One region of the Streptomyces sp. f51 genome, then DNA from elsewhere that is predicted to be linked to it. Evidence: riboswitches for the same ligand, from Rfam matches in the RefSeq annotation. Region 1 holds a riboswitch; each other region holds the start of a gene.

Evidence for each region. Region 1 has a riboswitch for cyclic di-AMP ahead of WJM95_RS15210 (M23 family metallopeptidase). Riboswitches for the same ligand answer to the same signal wherever they lie in the genome.
Region 2: it holds a riboswitch for cyclic di-AMP, as region 1 does, so the genes downstream of both, WJM95_RS13000 (transglycosylase family protein) here and WJM95_RS15210 (M23 family metallopeptidase) in region 1, are expected to answer to the same signal.
Region 3: it holds a riboswitch for cyclic di-AMP, as region 1 does, so the genes downstream of both, WJM95_RS24985 (M23 family metallopeptidase) here and WJM95_RS15210 (M23 family metallopeptidase) in region 1, are expected to answer to the same signal.
Region 4: it holds a riboswitch for cyclic di-AMP, as region 1 does, so the genes downstream of both, WJM95_RS19700 (NlpC/P60 family protein) here and WJM95_RS15210 (M23 family metallopeptidase) in region 1, are expected to answer to the same signal.

What each region holds. Positions count from the first base shown of each region.
Region 1 covers NZ_CP149798.1:3,486,257-3,490,461, reverse strand. Annotated here, with positions in the region: gene WJM95_RS15225 (dihydrofolate reductase family protein) at 1-118, shown strand, start outside; tRNA gene WJM95_RS15220 (tRNA-Met) at 178-251, shown strand; gene WJM95_RS15215 (PP2C family protein-serine/threonine phosphatase) at 488-1,678, shown strand; cyclic di-AMP (ydaO/yuaA leader) riboswitch at 1,848-2,004, shown strand; gene WJM95_RS15210 (M23 family metallopeptidase) at 2,016-3,050, shown strand; gene WJM95_RS15205 (aldo/keto reductase) at 3,209-4,153, shown strand.
Region 2 covers NZ_CP149798.1:2,973,449-2,977,653, forward strand. Annotated here, with positions in the region: gene WJM95_RS12990 (septum formation initiator family protein) at 1-106, opposite strand, end outside; gene eno (phosphopyruvate hydratase) at 248-1,534, opposite strand; gene WJM95_RS13000 (transglycosylase family protein) at 1,867-2,565, opposite strand; cyclic di-AMP (ydaO/yuaA leader) riboswitch at 2,570-2,763, opposite strand; gene WJM95_RS13005 (transglycosylase family protein) at 2,947-3,888, opposite strand; gene WJM95_RS13010 (cytochrome P450) at 4,137-4,205, opposite strand, start outside.
Region 3 covers NZ_CP149798.1:5,742,700-5,746,904, forward strand. Annotated here, with positions in the region: gene WJM95_RS24975 (pitrilysin family protein) at 1-348, shown strand, start outside; gene WJM95_RS24980 (pitrilysin family protein) at 345-1,733, shown strand; cyclic di-AMP (ydaO/yuaA leader) riboswitch at 1,950-2,107, shown strand; gene WJM95_RS24985 (M23 family metallopeptidase) at 2,120-2,887, shown strand; gene WJM95_RS24990 (GntR family transcriptional regulator) at 3,084-3,776, shown strand; gene WJM95_RS24995 (HPr family phosphocarrier protein) at 3,998-4,205, opposite strand, start outside.
Region 4 covers NZ_CP149798.1:4,486,535-4,490,739, reverse strand. Annotated here, with positions in the region: gene pcrA (DNA helicase PcrA) at 1-1,944, opposite strand, end outside; cyclic di-AMP (ydaO/yuaA leader) riboswitch at 2,215-2,385, shown strand; gene WJM95_RS19700 (NlpC/P60 family protein) at 2,393-3,562, shown strand; gene WJM95_RS19695 (tellurite resistance/C4-dicarboxylate transporter family protein) at 3,685-4,205, shown strand, end outside.

The sequences.
Region 1 (4,205 bases):
CGTCACGGACGCCGACGGGAACGGGCTCCTCGCCGCGGCGGGCGCCGAGGTCGTGGTCCTTCCCGAGTACGCGGACCGCGCCCAGGCCCCCAACCGGCATCTGCCGGCCCGGCCCTAGGGGCCCGGTTCAAAGTGTGTGCTCCGGGTCCCGCGAATGGCGTACACTGGTGTCAACGACGCGGGGTGGAGCAGCTCGGTAGCTCGCTGGGCTCATAACCCAGAGGTCGCAGGTTCAAATCCTGTCCCCGCTACTGAAGACCAAAGGCCGGAACTCGGATTCACGAGTTCCGGCCTTTGGCATGTGCTTTCCACCGGCCTTGTTTCTCCGGCCGTCCACCGACCTTCCTCCGTCGGTCCTCGTTTCCATCGGTCCTCGTTTCCGCCGGTCCTCTTTCCGCCGGTCCGTCTTTTTTGCCGGCGGGTGCCGTCCTCCCCCGGTCGGGCCACACCGGTCGCCCGCCGCCACCGCACCGGTTCTTCTGGACGCGTGGGGCAGCCAGGAGGTGAGCGGCGGACCGGACGACACGACGACCGGACCGGCCGTCCGTCCCCCGGCGCCGGACGGCCCGGGAGCGCTCCACCACCCGGACCCGCCGAAGCCTGGCCGCGCAGGCTCGTGTGCGTCCGCGCCTTCGTCCGGGCCCTGCCCGTGCTGCTCGTCGTCGCCGGGATCCTCTACGACTGCTTCACCCCCGCCGAATTCACCGCGGCCCCCTTCTTCACGGCCGCGCCCCTGGTCGCCGCACCCCTCTCCTCGCCGCGCGGCACCGTTCTCGCCGGAGCCCTCGCCGTCGGCGCGGTGCTCACGGTCCACCTCCTGCTCGGCATCGTCCTGCACGTCGACGCCGTCACCGAGGTGGTCACCGTGGCGACGGCCGCCGTCCTGGCCGTCCTCATCAACGTCGTGGTCCGGCGCGGCGACGAACGGCTCGCCTCGGTCCGGGAGATCGCCGAGTTCGCGCAGCGCGCCGTCCTGCCCGAGCCCGAGGCCCGGATCGCCGGACTCGAGGTCGCCGCCCGCTACGAGGCGGCGCAGGAGGACGCGTTCATCGGCGGCGACCTGTACGCGGTGCAGGACTCCCCGCACGGCGTCCGGCTGGTCGTCGGGGACGTGCGCGGGAAGGGGATGACCGCGGTGGCCGCCGTCGCCACGGTGGTCGGCGCGTTCCGGGAGGCGGCCGAGCAGGAGGCGACCCTCCAGGGCGTCGCGGGGCGCCTGGAGCGGGCGCTGACGCGCGCGGGCTCCCGCCGTGACGGCGTCGAGGCGGCCGAGGGGTTCACCACGGCGGTCCTCGCCGAGATCCCGCGCGGCGAGGGCGTCGTACGCGTCGTCAACCGGGGGCATCCGCCGCCCCTCCTGCTGGGCCCGGACGGCACGCTCGCCGTCCTCTCCGCCGAGACGTTCGCGCTTCCCCTCGGGTTGAGCGAGCTGGGTGGCCCGTGCGCCCCCACGGTGCAGCACCGCTTCCCGCGCGGGGCGACGCTGCTCCTGCACACCGACGGGCTCTCCGAGGCCCGCGATCCGCGGGGGGAGTTCTACGACCCGGCCGCCTGGCTGGCCGGTCGGGTCTTCCCCGGTCCCGACGCGCTGCTGGCCGCCCTCTTCGAGGCCGTCTGCCGACACACGGGCGGCGCGCTGACGGACGACCTGGCGCTGCTCGCCGTCCGGCGCCCGTGACGCGGGCCGCCGGCGCGAGGCCAACTCGCCCGTTTTTCATCGCTCATGACCCCAAAGTCCAGACCAAAAGGCGTTAACGATCAGTCGGAACATCTTGGAATTCAGTGGCCGGGTCTATTAACGTTCGATAACGCAGCGCGGCCGTAACAGCCGTCACAAGAGGTGGCTCCGTGCGCACGCGCCGAATCCCGCAAGGGAACCGGGGACCCACATCGTGGGGTGAATCGAGCGTAATCCGCCGTAACAGCACGGTGGCAGTACGCCCGTAGGAGACCTTCCTGCTCCGAACCCGTCAGCTAACCCGGTAGGCGGCATGGAAGGAAAGGAGTGCGCCCACGTGGCGTCCAACCGGCCCGCTCAGCCAACCCCGTTCGCGCCGAACGAAACGCACACCTTCGGCTACGGCAAGGACGAGGAAACCTGGGAGGAGTGGAATCCCACCGCGGATTCCGTCGCTCCCGTCCGCGGCCGGCACCGCACGGGCAAGCAGCGCGGCGGAGGACTCGCCCGCAGCTCCACGGTTCTCGGCGTCGGCGTCATCGCCGCCGTCGGCGGGGGCGGCATCGCGAGCGCCGCCCCGGGCAAGGCGCCCGTCTCGATCTCGCTGCCCGACCTGTCGTCGGTCACCGCGTCGGCCAAGGCCCTGATATCGGACAGCGGATCCAGCACGCCCAAGGGCTCCACGACCCCGCTCACCAGCGCCGGTCTGACCACCGCCGACGAGGCCCACGGCGCCACCGACGCCGGTGAGGCGCTGCGCGACCGCATCATGCAGCAGGCCAAGTCGCAGCAGAACCGCGCCGACACCGCCTCGCAGCAGGCCGCCCAGAACGCCGCCGCGAAGAAGGCCGTCGCGACTGCCGCCAAGCAGCAGGACGCCGCGGAGGCCAAGGCCGCCGCCGCGAAGAAGAAGGCGGAGGAGGCGGCCAAGGCGAAGGCCGAGCAGGAGCGCCTCGCCGAACTCGCCAAGAGCTACTCGCTGCCGACCTCCTCGTACACCCTGACCTCGCGCTTCGGCGAGGCCGGCTCGATGTGGTCCTCCGGGTACCACACCGGACTCGACTTCGCGGCGCCCACCGGCACGCTCATCAAGGCGATCCACAGCGGCACCGTCACCGAGGCCGGCTGGGCGGGCGCGTACGGCTACCGCACGATCCTCACCCTCGACGACGGCACGGAGCTGTGGTTCTGCCACCAATCCTCCATCGCCGTCAGCGTGGGCCAGAAGGTCGCCACCGGCGATGTCATCGGCCGGGTGGGCGCGACGGGCAACGTCACCGGGCCGCACCTGCACCTCGAAGTGCACCCCGACGGCAACCCCACCGGCATCGACCCGATGGCATGGCTCCAGAGCAAGGGCCTCAACCCCTGATCTCAGGCAAGGGCCTCGCCCCCTGATCCCCGGTGGTCCCGACGCCACCCCCCTGCGTCAGGACCACCGGTCAGGCGGGCCCGGACCCCCGCGCCCACCCGGGCCGTCCCGAGGTGATTGCGGAATACATCCATCCGGTGCGGCTGTTGAGGTCGTACATGACTTCTCTTCGCAAGCTCGGTGCGTCCGACCTCGAGGTCTTCCCGCTCTCCCTCGGGGGCAACGTCTTCGGCTGGACGGCCGACGAGACCCGGTCCTTCGCGGTGCTCGACGCCTACGCGGCCGCCGGCGGCAACTTCCTCGACACGGCCGACTCCTACTCGGCCTGGGTCGAGGGCAACGAGGGCGGCGAGTCCGAGACCATCATCGGCAAGTGGCTGAAGACCCGCGGCAACCGCGAGGACATCGTGGTCGCCACCAAGGTCAGCCAGCACCCCGCCTACCCGGGGCTGTCCGGTGCCAACATCAAGGCCGCGGCCGACGCCTCGCTGCGCCGCCTGGGCACCGACCACATCGACCTCTACTACACGCACTTCGACAAGACCGAGGTGCCGGTCGAAGAGATCATCGGTGCCCTCGACGACCTGGTGAAGGCCGGCAAGGTGCGGCACATCGCCGCCTCCAACATCTCGCCGGAGCGGCTGCGGGAGTCCCTGGAGTTCTCCGACCGCGAGGGTCTCGCCCGCTACGTCGCGCTCCAGCCGCACTACAACCTCGTCTCGCGCGACACCTACGAGGGCGCCCTGCTGGACGTCGCCTCCCAGGCGGGTCTGGCGGCCGTCCCGTACTTCGCGCTCGCCGCCGGGTTCCTCACCGGCAAGTACCGCCCCGGCACGGAGGTCGACTCGCCCCGGGCGGCCGGCGCGGCCAAGCACCTCGCCACGGACCGCGGGCCGCGGGTCCTGGCCGCCCTCGACGAGATCGCCGGGGCCCACGGCGTCGCCGTCCCGACGGTCGCCCTCGCCTGGCTGGCCGCACAGCCGACGGTCGCCGCGCCGATCGCCTCCGCCCGCACGGTCGAGCAGCTCCCGGCCCTGCTGGGCGTCGCGGACCTGGTGCTGACGGACGAGGAACTGACCCGCCTGTCGCGGGCGTCGGCGTAACGGCTTCGGCGGCGCCGCGCGCTTCCCGGTGGGCCTCACCGGGGCCGCGCGC
Region 2 (4,205 bases), 510 kb from region 1:
GCGCCTGCCGCTTGGTCTGGGAGCGGTAGACCCTGGCCGCCGTCTGCTCGCCGAGCAGCTTCAGCCTGGTCGAGGTGGAGAACCGGTCCCGGTCCTTCACGGCCATGAGTCCCGCCTCCCCGCTGCCGGCCCGCGGTGGGGGCCCGTCACGTGCGTACGTCCCCGCACACGGTACGGGACCGGGTACGGGGACGTACGGAGGGCGCGGGACGAGCCGTGCGGCTCAGCCCTAGAAGGCCGTGCTCGCTCAGCCCTTGAAGCGGGGGAACGCCGAGCGGCCCGCGTACACCGCGGCGTCGTCGAGGATCTCCTCGATGCGCAGCAGCTGGTTGTACTTGGCGACGCGGTCCGAGCGGGCCGGGGCGCCGGTCTTGATCTGACCGCAGTTCACGGCGACCGCGAGGTCGGCGATGGTGACGTCCTCGGTCTCGCCGGAACGGTGGGACATCATGCACTTGAAGCCGTTGCGCTGGGCCAGCTCGACGGCGTCCAGGGTCTCGGTCAGCGAACCGATCTGGTTGACCTTGACGAGCAGGGCGTTGGCGGAGCCCTCCTCGATGCCGCGGGCCAGACGCTCCGGGTTGGTGACGAAGAGGTCGTCGCCGACGATCTGGACCTTGTCGCCCAGCTTGTCGGTGATGACCTTCCAGCCGGCCCAGTCGTCCTCGTACAGCGGGTCCTCGATGGAGACGAGCGGGTACGCGGAGACGAGCTCCTCGTAGTACTCGGTCATCTCGGCGGCCGAGCGGGACTTGCCCTCGAACTCGTACTTGCCGTCCTTGTAGAACTCGGACGCGGCGACGTCGAGGGCGAGCGCGATCTGCTCGCCGGGGACGTAGCCGGCCTGCTTGATGGCCTCGACGATGAGGTCGAGGGCGGCGCGGTTGGACTCCAGGTTCGGGGCGAAGCCGCCCTCGTCGCCGAGTCCGGTGGACAGGCCCTTGGTCTTCAGCACCTTCTTGAGGGTGTGGTAGACCTCGGCGCCCCAGCGCAGGGCCTCGGAGAAGGACTCCGCGCCGATCGGGGCGATCATGAACTCCTGGATGTCCACGTTGGAGTCGGCGTGCGAGCCGCCGTTCAGGATGTTCATCATCGGAACGGGCAGCAGGTGCGCGTTCGGGCCGCCCAGGTAGCGGAAGAGCGGCAGGTCGGACGCCTCGGAGGCGGCGTGCGCGACGGCCAGCGAGACGCCGAGGATGGCGTTGGCGCCGAGCGAGCCCTTGTTGTCGGTGGCGTCGAGGTCGAACATCGCCTGGTCGATCAGGCGCTGCTCGGTGGCGTCGTAGCCGACGAGCTCCGGGCCGATCTGCTCGATGACGGCGAGGACGGCCTTCTCGACACCCTTGCCCTGGTAGCGGTTGGGGTCACCGTCGCGAAGCTCGATGGCCTCGAACGCTCCGGTGGAAGCGCCGGACGGAACGGCGGCACGACCCGTGCTGCCGTCGTCGAGGCCGACCTCGACCTCGACCGTGGGGTTGCCTCGGGAGTCCAGGATTTCCCGGGCTACGACGACGTCGATGGACGGCACGAGCATCTCCTTATGGGATGTGACGCGGGTACGCGGAGCTTGGCAGCCCCGCGGGATGAGCCTAACCGGCTCACGGGGATCGGCCAGCGATCGACCACCCCTTGAGCGGAACTGAGCGTACATATTGTTCCTGAACGGAACAAAAAAAGACATAAAAAACCCCGCTCCGGTGCGTGCGGGGGAACACGCGCCGGAGCGGGGAGCCCGTGGGGACGGGGAACCTCGGAGGTCTCCGTGCGGGGGCCTCACGAGGGAGCTTTCGCTCGCGCGGGCGGTGCGGCGCCGGTCCACGGCCTCCCTCCGCCGAAGGAGGCCGGTCGGCCGGCGTGCCGCACTGCTCAGTGGAGGTGCAGCTGCTGGCCCGGGTAGATGACGTCGGCGTCGGCGACGATGTCCTTGTTCAGCTTGAACAGCTTCTGCCAGCCGCCCTTGACGTGCTTCTTCTCGGCGATCGAGCTCAGGGTGTCGCCCTTGACGACCTTGTACTCGCCGTCACCCTTCTTGACCTTCTTGCCGGTCGGCGTGGTGACGGTCTTCTGGGCGGCGGGGCGCTCCGCGGAACGGGAGGCGGGCTGCTCCGTCGTACGGGTGGCGGGGGCGCTCTGCGAGGCGCTCGACGAGGAGGGCGCGGACGGGGCCGCCGGGGCCGAGCCGCCGCCGTACGGGGTGCTCGACAGACCGGTGCCGCAGGTCGGCCAGGCGCCCTTGCCCTGCGCGGCCAGGACCTTCTCGCCGATGGCGATCTGCTGCGACTTCGAGGCCTGGTCGGCGCTCGAGGCGTAGGCGGTGCCGCCGTACGCGGCCCAGGTGGAGGAGGAGAACTGAAGGCCGCCGTAGTAACCGTTGCCGGTGTTGATCGACCAGTTGCCGCCGGACTCGCACTGGGCGACGGCGTCCCACTCGGAGGCGGTGGCGGCGGAGGCGCTGCCGGCCGCCATCAGCGGGGCGGCGATGGCGACACCGGTGACACCGGCGAGAGCGGCGACGCGGGTGGCCTTGTTCGGGCGGCGGTGCTTGCCCTTGCTGGAGAACAGCATGGAGAGATCCCCTCACCGACGCCTGCGAGGTGAGCTGTCGGGTTCGGGCCGAATGAGTTGCCCGGCCACGTGCCTCGGATCCCGTCTCCAGGACATCCGGCACGCGGCTTCACCCCAAGCCGATCCCGGACGTCTCTCGACTCCCGGGCCCGGCACTTACCTTGGGTCCCCCGCTCCTGCCTACGGCGCATGACGCGACGACTGTTCCCGTACGGCCGTTGGCAGGATTCGGCGTTGCGACCGTCGGGGCCCGCTGTGGCGAGCGGTCACGACCGTAAGCAGTCGATCGGCGGAAATTCAAAGACGATCAGGGCTTCTGAGACCCATCTCTCACTTGCACCAAATGGGACATTCCGCAGCGAACCGTGACGCGAACTCCCGCTACTGCTGGGCCGTTTCGGCGACGACGGCAATGCTCCGACCAGGGACGACGAGGCCGGGACCACTGTCGGCGGCCGACGTGTCGGCGGCGGCCAGCTTGTCCCAGTCGGTACCGAGGCCGAGGTCGTCGGAACCGTCCCAGATGCTGCCCAAGACCTGTGCGGCGTACGAGGCGTCGGCGGTGTCGCTCCCGGCGCTCGCCGCGTGCCGTCCGGCGGAGCCGTCGGCGGCGTCGCCGGCCGTGTTCTCGGAGGCCTCGCCGCGGTGCCGTCCGGTACCGCTGCCCGGGGTGGCGGAGGCGCTCGAAGAGGCTTTCTTCTGGACCGACTTGGACGAATCAGCCGATTTGTCGGTCTTGTCCGCCGTCGCGTCCGCGGTGCCGGAGGTCTGCGAGGCGCTGGGCGCCGGGGTGCTGTCGGCCGAGGCCGAGGAGCCGCCCGAACCGGACGCGTCACTCGAAGCGGACGAACTGGGCGTAGTCGACAAACCGGAGGAAACATAGGAACTGGAGTCGTCGCCGCCCGACGAGTCGCCGGCCACGCCCGTGTCGACGCTGATCTCGCCCGAGCCCTTGCTGAGCCCGGAGAGCGGACCACAGGTCGGCCACGCCTTGAGACCCTGGTCGGCGAGCACCTTCTCGGCGACGGCTATCTGCTGCGAGCGGCTGGCCTGGTCGGCGGTCGGGGCGTAGTCGAGGCCGCCGTGCGCCTCCCAGTTGTCCTGGTCGAGCTGAAGGCCGCCGTAGTAGCCGTTGCCCTGGTTGGCGCTCCACGCGCCACCGCTCTCGCACTGCGCCACCCGGTCCCAGGTGGTTCCGTCGGCGGCGCTCGCGCTCGCCGCGGCGAGCAGCGGGATGGCGATCGCCGATCCGGTCACCCCCGCGGCGACGATGAGCGCGGGAGCCTGACGAGGGCGACGGTGACGGCCGTTCCCGGAGAGCATGCGGAAGCCTTTCGCGTGACAGCGGGGAGCAGCGCGGCTCCCGTCAATCCGGAAGCATGGGTGCCGCGTTGATGGGTGAACGTAGCCGCAGTCGATCGCTGGTTACAAGTCGATGCAGTACAGATCACGCGAAGATCACAGATTTGATGGACCGTCATGTTCCGGTAGCCGTGGGAGCGCTCTTTCCGGTATGCGGAAGGATCACTTCAGCAGGGGTGACGAAGGGTCGGCGATGGGCCGATCAAGGCCTATTTGACCGGGGTGAACTCCACCGGAAGCGTGCGCAATCCCCGCATAATGAGCCCTCCGCGCCAGCG
Region 3 (4,205 bases), 2.3 Mb from region 1:
GAGGCCGCCGTCGACGAGGAGCTCGCCCGGTTCGCCGAAGAGGGCCCCACGGCCGGGGAAATGGAGCGTGCCCAGGCCCAGTTGGAGCGCGAATGGCTCGACCGGCTCGGTACCGTCGCCGGCCGCGCCGACGAACTGTGCCGCTACGCCGTCCTGTTCGGCGACCCGCAGCTCGCCCTGACCGCCGTGCAGCGCGTCCTCGACGTCACGGCGGACGAGGTCAGGGAGGCCGCGAAGGCCCGCCTGCGCCCCGACAACCGCGCGGTGCTCGTCTACGAGCCGACCACCGCCGAAGCCGCCGGCTCCGCCGACGAGACCGACGAGACCGACGAGGAGGCGGCGAAGTGACCGAGCTCGCCACCATGGACTTCCACCCCCGCCCCCAGGCCGGACAGCCCAAGCCGTGGGCGTTCCCCGCCCCCGAGCGCGGCACCCTGGACAACGGCCTGACCGTGCTGCGCTGCCACCGCCCCGGCCAGCAGGTCGTCGCCGTCGAGGTGATCCTCGCCGCGCCGCTGGACGCCGAGCCCGCGGGCCTGGACGGCATCGCCACGATCATGGCGCGCGCCTTCTCCGAGGGCACCGACAAGCACTCGGCCGAGGACTTCGCCGCCGAGCTGGAGCGCTGCGGCGCCACGCTCGACGCGCACGCCGACCACCCCGGCGTACGCCTGTCGCTCGAAGTGCCCGTCTCGCGCCTGGCCAAGGCCCTCGGCCTGCTCGCCGACGCCCTGCGGGCCCCCGCGTTCGCGGACAGCGAGGTAGAGCGGCTGGTGACCAACCGGCTGGACGAGATCCCGCACGAGACGGCGAACCCGGCCCGTCGCGCGGCCAAGGAGCTCTCCAAGGAGCTGTTCCCGGCGAGCGCGCGCATGGCGCGCCCGCGTCAGGGCACCGAGGAGACCGTCCGGAGCATCGACTCCTCGGCCGTGCGCGCCTTCTACGAGAAGCACGTGCGCCCCGCCACGGCCACCGCGGTCGTCGTGGGCGACCTGACCGGCGTCGACCTCGACGAGCTGCTCGCCGACACGCTCGGTTCCTGGACCGGCTCGTCCGCCGAGCCGCTTCCCGTGCCGCCGGTGACCGCCGACGACACCGGCCGCGTGATCATCGTCGACCGTCCCGGCGCGGTCCAGACGCAGCTGCTCATCGGCCGTGTCGGCGCCGACCGGCACGAGCGCGTGTGGCCCGCCCAGGTCCTCGGCACGTACTGCCTCGGCGGCACCCTCACCTCGCGCCTGGACCGCGTCCTGCGCGAGGAGAAGGGCTACACGTACGGCGTTCGGGCGTTCGGGCAGGTCCTGCGCTCCGCGCCGGACGGCACGGGGGCCGCGATGCTCGCCATCAGCGGCTCGGTCGACACCCCCAACACCGGTCCTGCGCTCGACGACCTGTGGAAGGTGCTGCGCACCCTCGCGGCCGAGGGGCTGACCGACACGGAGCGCGACGTCGCCGTGCAGAACCTGGTGGGTGTCGCGCCCCTGAAGTTCGAGACGGCGGCGGCCGTCGCGAGCACGCTCGCCGACCAGGTCGAGCAGCACCTGCCGGACGACTACCAGTCGACGCTCTACCGCCAACTGGCCGCCACGGGCACCGTGGAGGCCACCGCGGCGGCGGTGAACGCCTTCCCGACGGACCGTCTGGTGACCGTCCTGGTGGGCGACGCGGCGCAGATCGCGGAGCCGGTCAGGGCCCTCGGAATCGGTGAAGTCACCGTGGTGGCGGCCGAGTAGCACCCGCGCGACCCAGGAGGGCCCTGACGGCTGAAGAGCCGTCAGGGCCCTCCTCTTGACGGCCGCAGCCCCCAAGATGTCCGTATTCGTGCAGGGGTTACCCCTTCTGCCCTGTGGCATGCGTTACAAAAATCGTGATCCGTTTGTTGTTCGAATGAGGCCCCGTCTAGCGTCGGTCCGACTGTTCGTCACGCAGTGCGCCGCGCCCGCGGCACCGGACAGTCATCGCCGAGTCCCCCATGACGCGAGTCAGGGGAGCCGGGGACCCACGCAGTCCCTGGGGTGAATCGGACGCCCTCTCCGGAGGGGGTCCGTAGGAGACCTTCCTGCTCCGAACCCGTCAGCTAACCCGGTAGGCGAGAGGGAAGGAAAGGATCAGCCCCTACATGGCGTTCACCTGTGGCACCGGCAAGCATCGTCGTACGAGCAGCCGGGTGCACAGCACCACCACGACCGCCGTCGGGGTCGCGGCGCTCACCACCACCGGTGTGATCGGAACCCTGGCCGCTCCCGCGTTCGCCGCGGAGGCCACCGTCGAGCAGACCGGGCTGACCCAGACCGTCACCCTGAACGACGCGGTCGCCGACCAGATCGACGCCCAGGCCTTCGCGCAGCAGCGCGCCGCCGACGAGGCCGCCGCGCGCAAGCAGGCCGAGCAGACGGCACGCAAGCAGGCCGCCGCCCAGGCCACGCAGCTCCGCGAGGCCAAGGCGCGCGCCGCCCGCGAGGCCGAGCGCAAGCGCCTGAACACGTTCGTCCTGCCGATCACCGGTTCGTACGTCTCCACCGGTTACAAGGCGAGCAGCAGCCTCTGGTCCTCGGGCAGCCACACCGGCGTCGACTTCCACGCCGCGTCCGGCACCTCGGTCCACGCCGTCGGCTCCGGCACGGTCGTCACGGCCGGCTGGGGCGGCGCCTACGGCAATCAAGTCGTGATCAAGATGCATGACGGCACGTACACCATGTACGGCCACCTGTCGTCCATCGGTGTGTCCGTGGGGCAGGCGGTCACCCCGGGTCAGCAGATCGGCCTCTCCGGGGACACCGGCAACACCACGGGACCGCACCTGCACTTCGAGGCCCGTACGACCGCCGAGTACGGCTCGGACATGGACCCGGTCGCGTACCTGCGCTCGCACGGCGTCAACGTCTGACGACCGCTTCGCGGCTTCTTCACCGCTTTCGATGCCCCGGCTCACCGAGCCGGGGCATCGTCGTTTCCGGACGCCGTCTGTCCAAAAAATATCCATGGGTTCAGGCATGCCATCGGAAATTCACGCCTCCTGCAATAGAGTCACTGAAGAAGCGTCAATCGTCGGCGTTTCACGGGGATTAAAGCGGAGGTCGGTCATGCGTATTCCGGCGCACTCGGTGTGCACGGCGATCCGTGACGACATCGTCGCGGGTGTCTACGAGCGCGGCGGCCGCCTCACCGAGGAACTGCTCGCGCGGCGCTACGGCGTCTCGCGCGTCCCCGTGCGCGAGGCCCTGCGCACCCTGGAGGCCGAGGGCTTCGTGGTCACCCGTCGGCACGCGGGCGCCTGTGTCGCGGAGCCCACCGAGCAGGAGGCCGCGGACCTCCTGGAGATGCGCATGCTGCTGGAGCCGCTGGGTGCCGCGCGGGCCGCGCAGCGGCGCACGGAGGCTCACCTCAAGGTGCTGCGCGGCCTGGTCAGGCTGGGCCAGGAGCGCTCCAGGCGGGGCAACAGCGAGGATCTGCGCTCGCTGGGCGGCTGGTTCCACGAGACGCTCGCCCAGGCGTCCGGCAGTTCCGCGCTCACCTCCACGCTCTCGCAGTTGCGCCACAAGATCGCCTGGATGTACTCGGTGGACGCGCCGGCCGACCCGGCGGAGTCCTGGGCGGAGCACGGCGGCATCGTGGACGCCGTCGCCCGCGGCGACAGCGAGCGGGCCCGCGCGATCACGGCCCTGCACACCGAGCGCGCCATGGCCGCGCACCGGCTCCGGTTTCCCGGCGCCGAACGGCCGGACCGTGTGAGGAGTTCGCAACATCCCGTAAACATGACGGGCCTGCGTCATTAACACGGGCGCCGTATACAAAGAGGGATATTCGGTGGGGGCTCATTTCTGATGCCCTTTTATTCGTGTGTCCGGAATTATCGTGCACGCCATTCCTGCGGCCCTGCCGCGAAGGCGGTGCGGGGTGCCCGGAGAATTTCCGGGCGACGTACGGAAAACGGCTGAGCCGCGCCCCCGGTCAAGGGGGGCGCGGCTCAGCCGTGTGTCCTGACCCGGAGGACGCCTCAGACGGTCTCGGGGAGCTCGTCGAGCCCCTCGGCGACCAGCTTCGCCAGACGGTCGAGGGCGATGTCCGCGCCCTCGGCGTCCGACGCGAGGACGATCTCCTCGCCGCCCTGGGCGCCGAGCCCGAGGACCGCGAGCATGGAGGCCGCATTGACGGGGTTGCCGTCGGCCTTGGCGATCGTCACGGGGATGCCGGAGGCCGTGGTG
Region 4 (4,205 bases), 1.0 Mb from region 1:
CTTGGCGGTGTGCAGGGTCATCAGGGTGATGACGCCGTTGCCGTCCTCCTCGTCCGGGATCTGGTCCGAGTCGGCGACGAGCGCGACCCGCTCCAGGAACGCGGAGAGTCCGGGCGGGGTCTCGCCCTCGCCGGTCTCCTGCTCGAACTCCAGGGCCACGGCGGCGAGTTCCTGGAGGTTCTCGATCCGGGTCTCGTCCTGCGGGTCGGTCGAGGCCTGCAACTCGGCGAGATATCCGGTGCGTTCGAGGACGGCCTCCAGGACGGTGGCCGGGCCCGCGCCCGACTCGACGATCGTACGGAGGTCCTCCATGAGCGTGTTGAACCGCTTGACCGCGTTGGTGGACCGCGCGGCCATGCCGTAGGCCTCGTCGACGCGGCGCAGCGCCTGCGGGAAGCTGATCTTCTCGCGCTGCGACAGGGCATCGATCATCGCCTCGGCGCGGTCGCCGATGCCGCGCTTGGGCACGTTCAGGATGCGGCGCATCGGGACGGAGTCCTCGGGGTTGGCCAGCACCCTGAGGTAGGCGAGGACGTCCCGGACCTCCTTGCGCTCGTAGAAGCGGACACCGCCGACGACCTTGTACGGCAGGCCGACGCGGATGAAGACCTCTTCGAAGACACGGGACTGGGCGTTCGTGCGGTAGAAGACCGCGACGTCGCCGGCCCTCGCCTCGCCCGCGTCGGTGAGGCGGTCTATCTCGTCGGCGACGAACTGGGCCTCGTCGTGCTCGGTGTCCGCGACGTACCCCGTGATGTTCGAGCCCGCGCCGGCGTTGGTCCACAGGTTCTTGGGGCGGCGGGACTCGTTGCGCTCGATGACCGCGTTGGCGGCGGACAGGATCGTCTGGGTGGAGCGGTAGTTCTGCTCCAGGAGGATCGTCGTCGCGTTCGGGTAGTCCTCCTCGAACTGGAGGATGTTGCGGATGGTCGCGCCGCGGAAGGCGTAGATCGACTGGTCCGCGTCACCCACCACGCACAGTTCGGCCGGAGGCAGGTCGTACGCGTTGGGCGGTACGTCCACGGGGTGCTCGGAGGTCCCCACGAGTTCGCGGACGAGGGCGTACTGCGCGTGGTTGGTGTCCTGGTACTCGTCGACCAGGACGTGCCGGAAGCGGCGGCGGTAGTGCTCGGCCACGTCCGGGAAGGCGCGCAGGAGGTTGACCGTGGTCATGATCAGGTCGTCGAAGTCGAGCGCGTTGGCCTCGCGCAGCCTCGACTGGTACATCGCGTAGGCCTGGGCGAGGGTCTTCTCGAAGCCGTCGGTGGCCTGGGCGGCGAAGTCCTCCTCGTCGATCAGCTCGTTCTTCAGGTTCGAGATCTTGGCGCTGAAGGACTTCGGCGGGAAACGCTTGGGGTCGAGGTCCAGATCACGGCAGACGAGCGCCATCAGACGCTTGGAGTCGGCGGCGTCGTAGATCGAGAACGACGAGGTGAAGCCGAGCGTCTTGCTCTCGCGGCGCAGGATGCGCACGCAGGCGCTGTGGAAGGTCATCACCCACATCGCGTTGGCGCGGGGGCCCACGAGCGCCTCGACGCGCTCCTTCATCTCGCCCGCGGCCTTGTTCGTGAAGGTGATCGCGAGGATCTGGCCGGGGTGGACGTTCCGCTCGCCGAGCAGGTGGGCGATGCGGTGCGTGAGCACGCGCGTCTTGCCGGAGCCGGCGCCGGCCACGATGAGCAGCGGGGAGCCGGAGTGCACCACGGCCGCGCGCTGGTTCTCGTTCAGGCCGTCCAGGAGGGCCGCCGGGTCCACGGCGGGCCTGGGCGCGCCGTCGCGGTAGTAGGCGTCACGGGTCGGCGGCAGGTCGAACTTCCCGCCGAACAGATCGTCCGGAACCGGCTCCGGTACGTGATCGTCCTCGGGCGGCGGCGGGTGTTCGTCCTCGTGCGCCGCGGAGGGCTTGAGGTCCGCCAGGAAGCTGTCGTCAAAGAGGCTGCTCATCGCTCTCCGAGTCTAGGCCGCCCCACTGACAACCCGCCGCCACCTCGGGAACTCCACCGGAAGTCGTGACGCGCGCCACCATGACCGTACGCGCCCGGCCGGACACTTGGAGTCAGGGGACGCCCGCACTCCGTCGTCGCAGATCCCGGGGCGCGGCCCAGGTCACGAAAATGTATCGGGCATATCGCCCATCAACCTTCACACGGGCCACACCGGTTGGCTAGCGTGCCGCAAGGCCGCTCGACCGCGACCGGCGAACATCGCCGGGCCGGGCGGCCTCCGCCGAATCCGGTACGCCGCGAGGCCGCCGGAGCCGGGGACCCACCGACCAAGGGGTGAATCGGTCCAACCGCCTTGTGGGGCACGGACCGTAGGGCAACCTTCCGGAACCACCCGCCCGAACCCGACAGCTAACTCGGCAGGCGGATGACGGAAGGAGTCGCCTCTCTTGGCGTCACACCGCAAGGCGCGTCCCACGGGTACGCGCATCGCAGGCATACGGACCCCGGCCCTGGCCACGGCGGCCCTCACGTCCGTGGCCCTGCTCTCGCAGACGGCCACCGCGGCCCCCTCGGCCGAACCGAGGCCCGGCATCGAAGCGGTCTCGAAGAAGGTCGACGACCTCTACCACCAGGCCGAGACGGCCACGAACAAGTACAACGCGACCCGGGAGAAGACCGCCGAGCAGCGCAAGCGCGTCGACACCCTGCTCGACGACGTCGCCCGGCGCACCGAGAAGCTCAACACCGCGCGCGAGGAACTGGGTTCGTTCGCGGCGGCGCAGTACAGGACCGGGGCCGCCGCACCCGGAACGGCGACCCTGCTGCTCGCGGACAACCCGCAGGACTACTTCGACCAGACCCAGTTGATGAGCCGTCTGACGAAACGCCAGAAGGCGGCCGTCGACGCCTACATCACCGACCAGGCCGCCACCACCAGGAAGCGGGCGGAGGCCACGCGGAACCTCGAATCGCTGACCGCCTCGCAGAAGGCGCTCAAGACGTCCAAGACCGCGGTGCAGCAGAAGCTCTCCGAGGCCCGCGACCTCCTGTCGAAGCTGAACACCGAGGAGAAGGCGCGGCTGGCGGCGATCGAGAGGAAGAAGCAGGAGCGGGCCGCGGCGAAGGCGGCGGAACTGGCACGGCAGCAGGCCGCCGCCGCCAAGGCCGAGCGGACGCAGCCGTCGTCGAGCGGCACGGGCACCCCGGCCGCCGGCTCGACGGCCGGGTCGCCGACGGGATCGACGGCGACGGGCTCCTCGTCGAAGGCGGCCGACGCGCTCGCCTTCGCCCGCGCCCAGATCGGCAAGCCGTACGTCTGGGGCGCCACCGGCCCCGACTCCTACGACTGCTCGGGCCTGACCCAGGCCGCCTGGAAGGCCGCGGGCGTCAGCCTCCCGCGCGTCACCTACGACCAGGTGAACGCCGGCACCACGGTCCCCCTCGCCGACGCCCGGCCCGGCGACCTCGTCTTCTTCTACGACGACATCAGCCACGTCGGCCTGTACATCGGTGGCGGCATGATGATCCACGCGCCGAAGCCGGGGGCGTACGTCCGCGAGGAGTCGATCTACTACGACGGCACGTCGGCGATCCACAGCGTGGTGCGCCCGGCGTAGACCGGACCTCCGCATCGCGGGGCGCGCGCGGGGCTCACCGGTCCCCGCGCGCGCCCCGCGTTTTCGCCCCCGCCCGAGCGTGCCCCGCCCGCAACCGCTCCGCGGGTCCCTAGCATCGACGCATGCCAGACACACCGGACATGACGGACATGATTCCGCTCCGCTCCTGGTGGGTGGGGTGGGCACCCGCCGCCGGGGCCGCCGTCATGGCCACCGGCATTCTCTCGATCGGTCTGCATCTGACCGGCCACGAGACCCTCTCCCGGATCGCGCTCGTTCTCGCGTCGCTCACCTGGGTCGGGCTCGCCTCGGACTTCCTCGCCCGGCTGCTGGGCGACCGGGAGCAGTGGGCGCGACGGGCCGGAACGCCCGCGGGGCTCGACGCGGTCGCGGCGACCACCGTGCTCGGCACCCGGTTCTCGGTGCTGGGGTGGCGGGGGCTCGCGGAGGTCCTGCTCGCACTGTCGGCCGTCCTCTGGCCGGTCCTGCTCCTGGCCGTCCTGCGGCACTGGCGGCGCCGTATGGCCGGCGAGGTGTTCCTCGTCTGCGTGGCCACGCAAGGGCTCTCGGTCCTCGGGTCGGCGATCGCCACCGAGGCTGGCTCGGACTGGCTCGCGCACGCCGCGATGACGCTGTTCTGGGT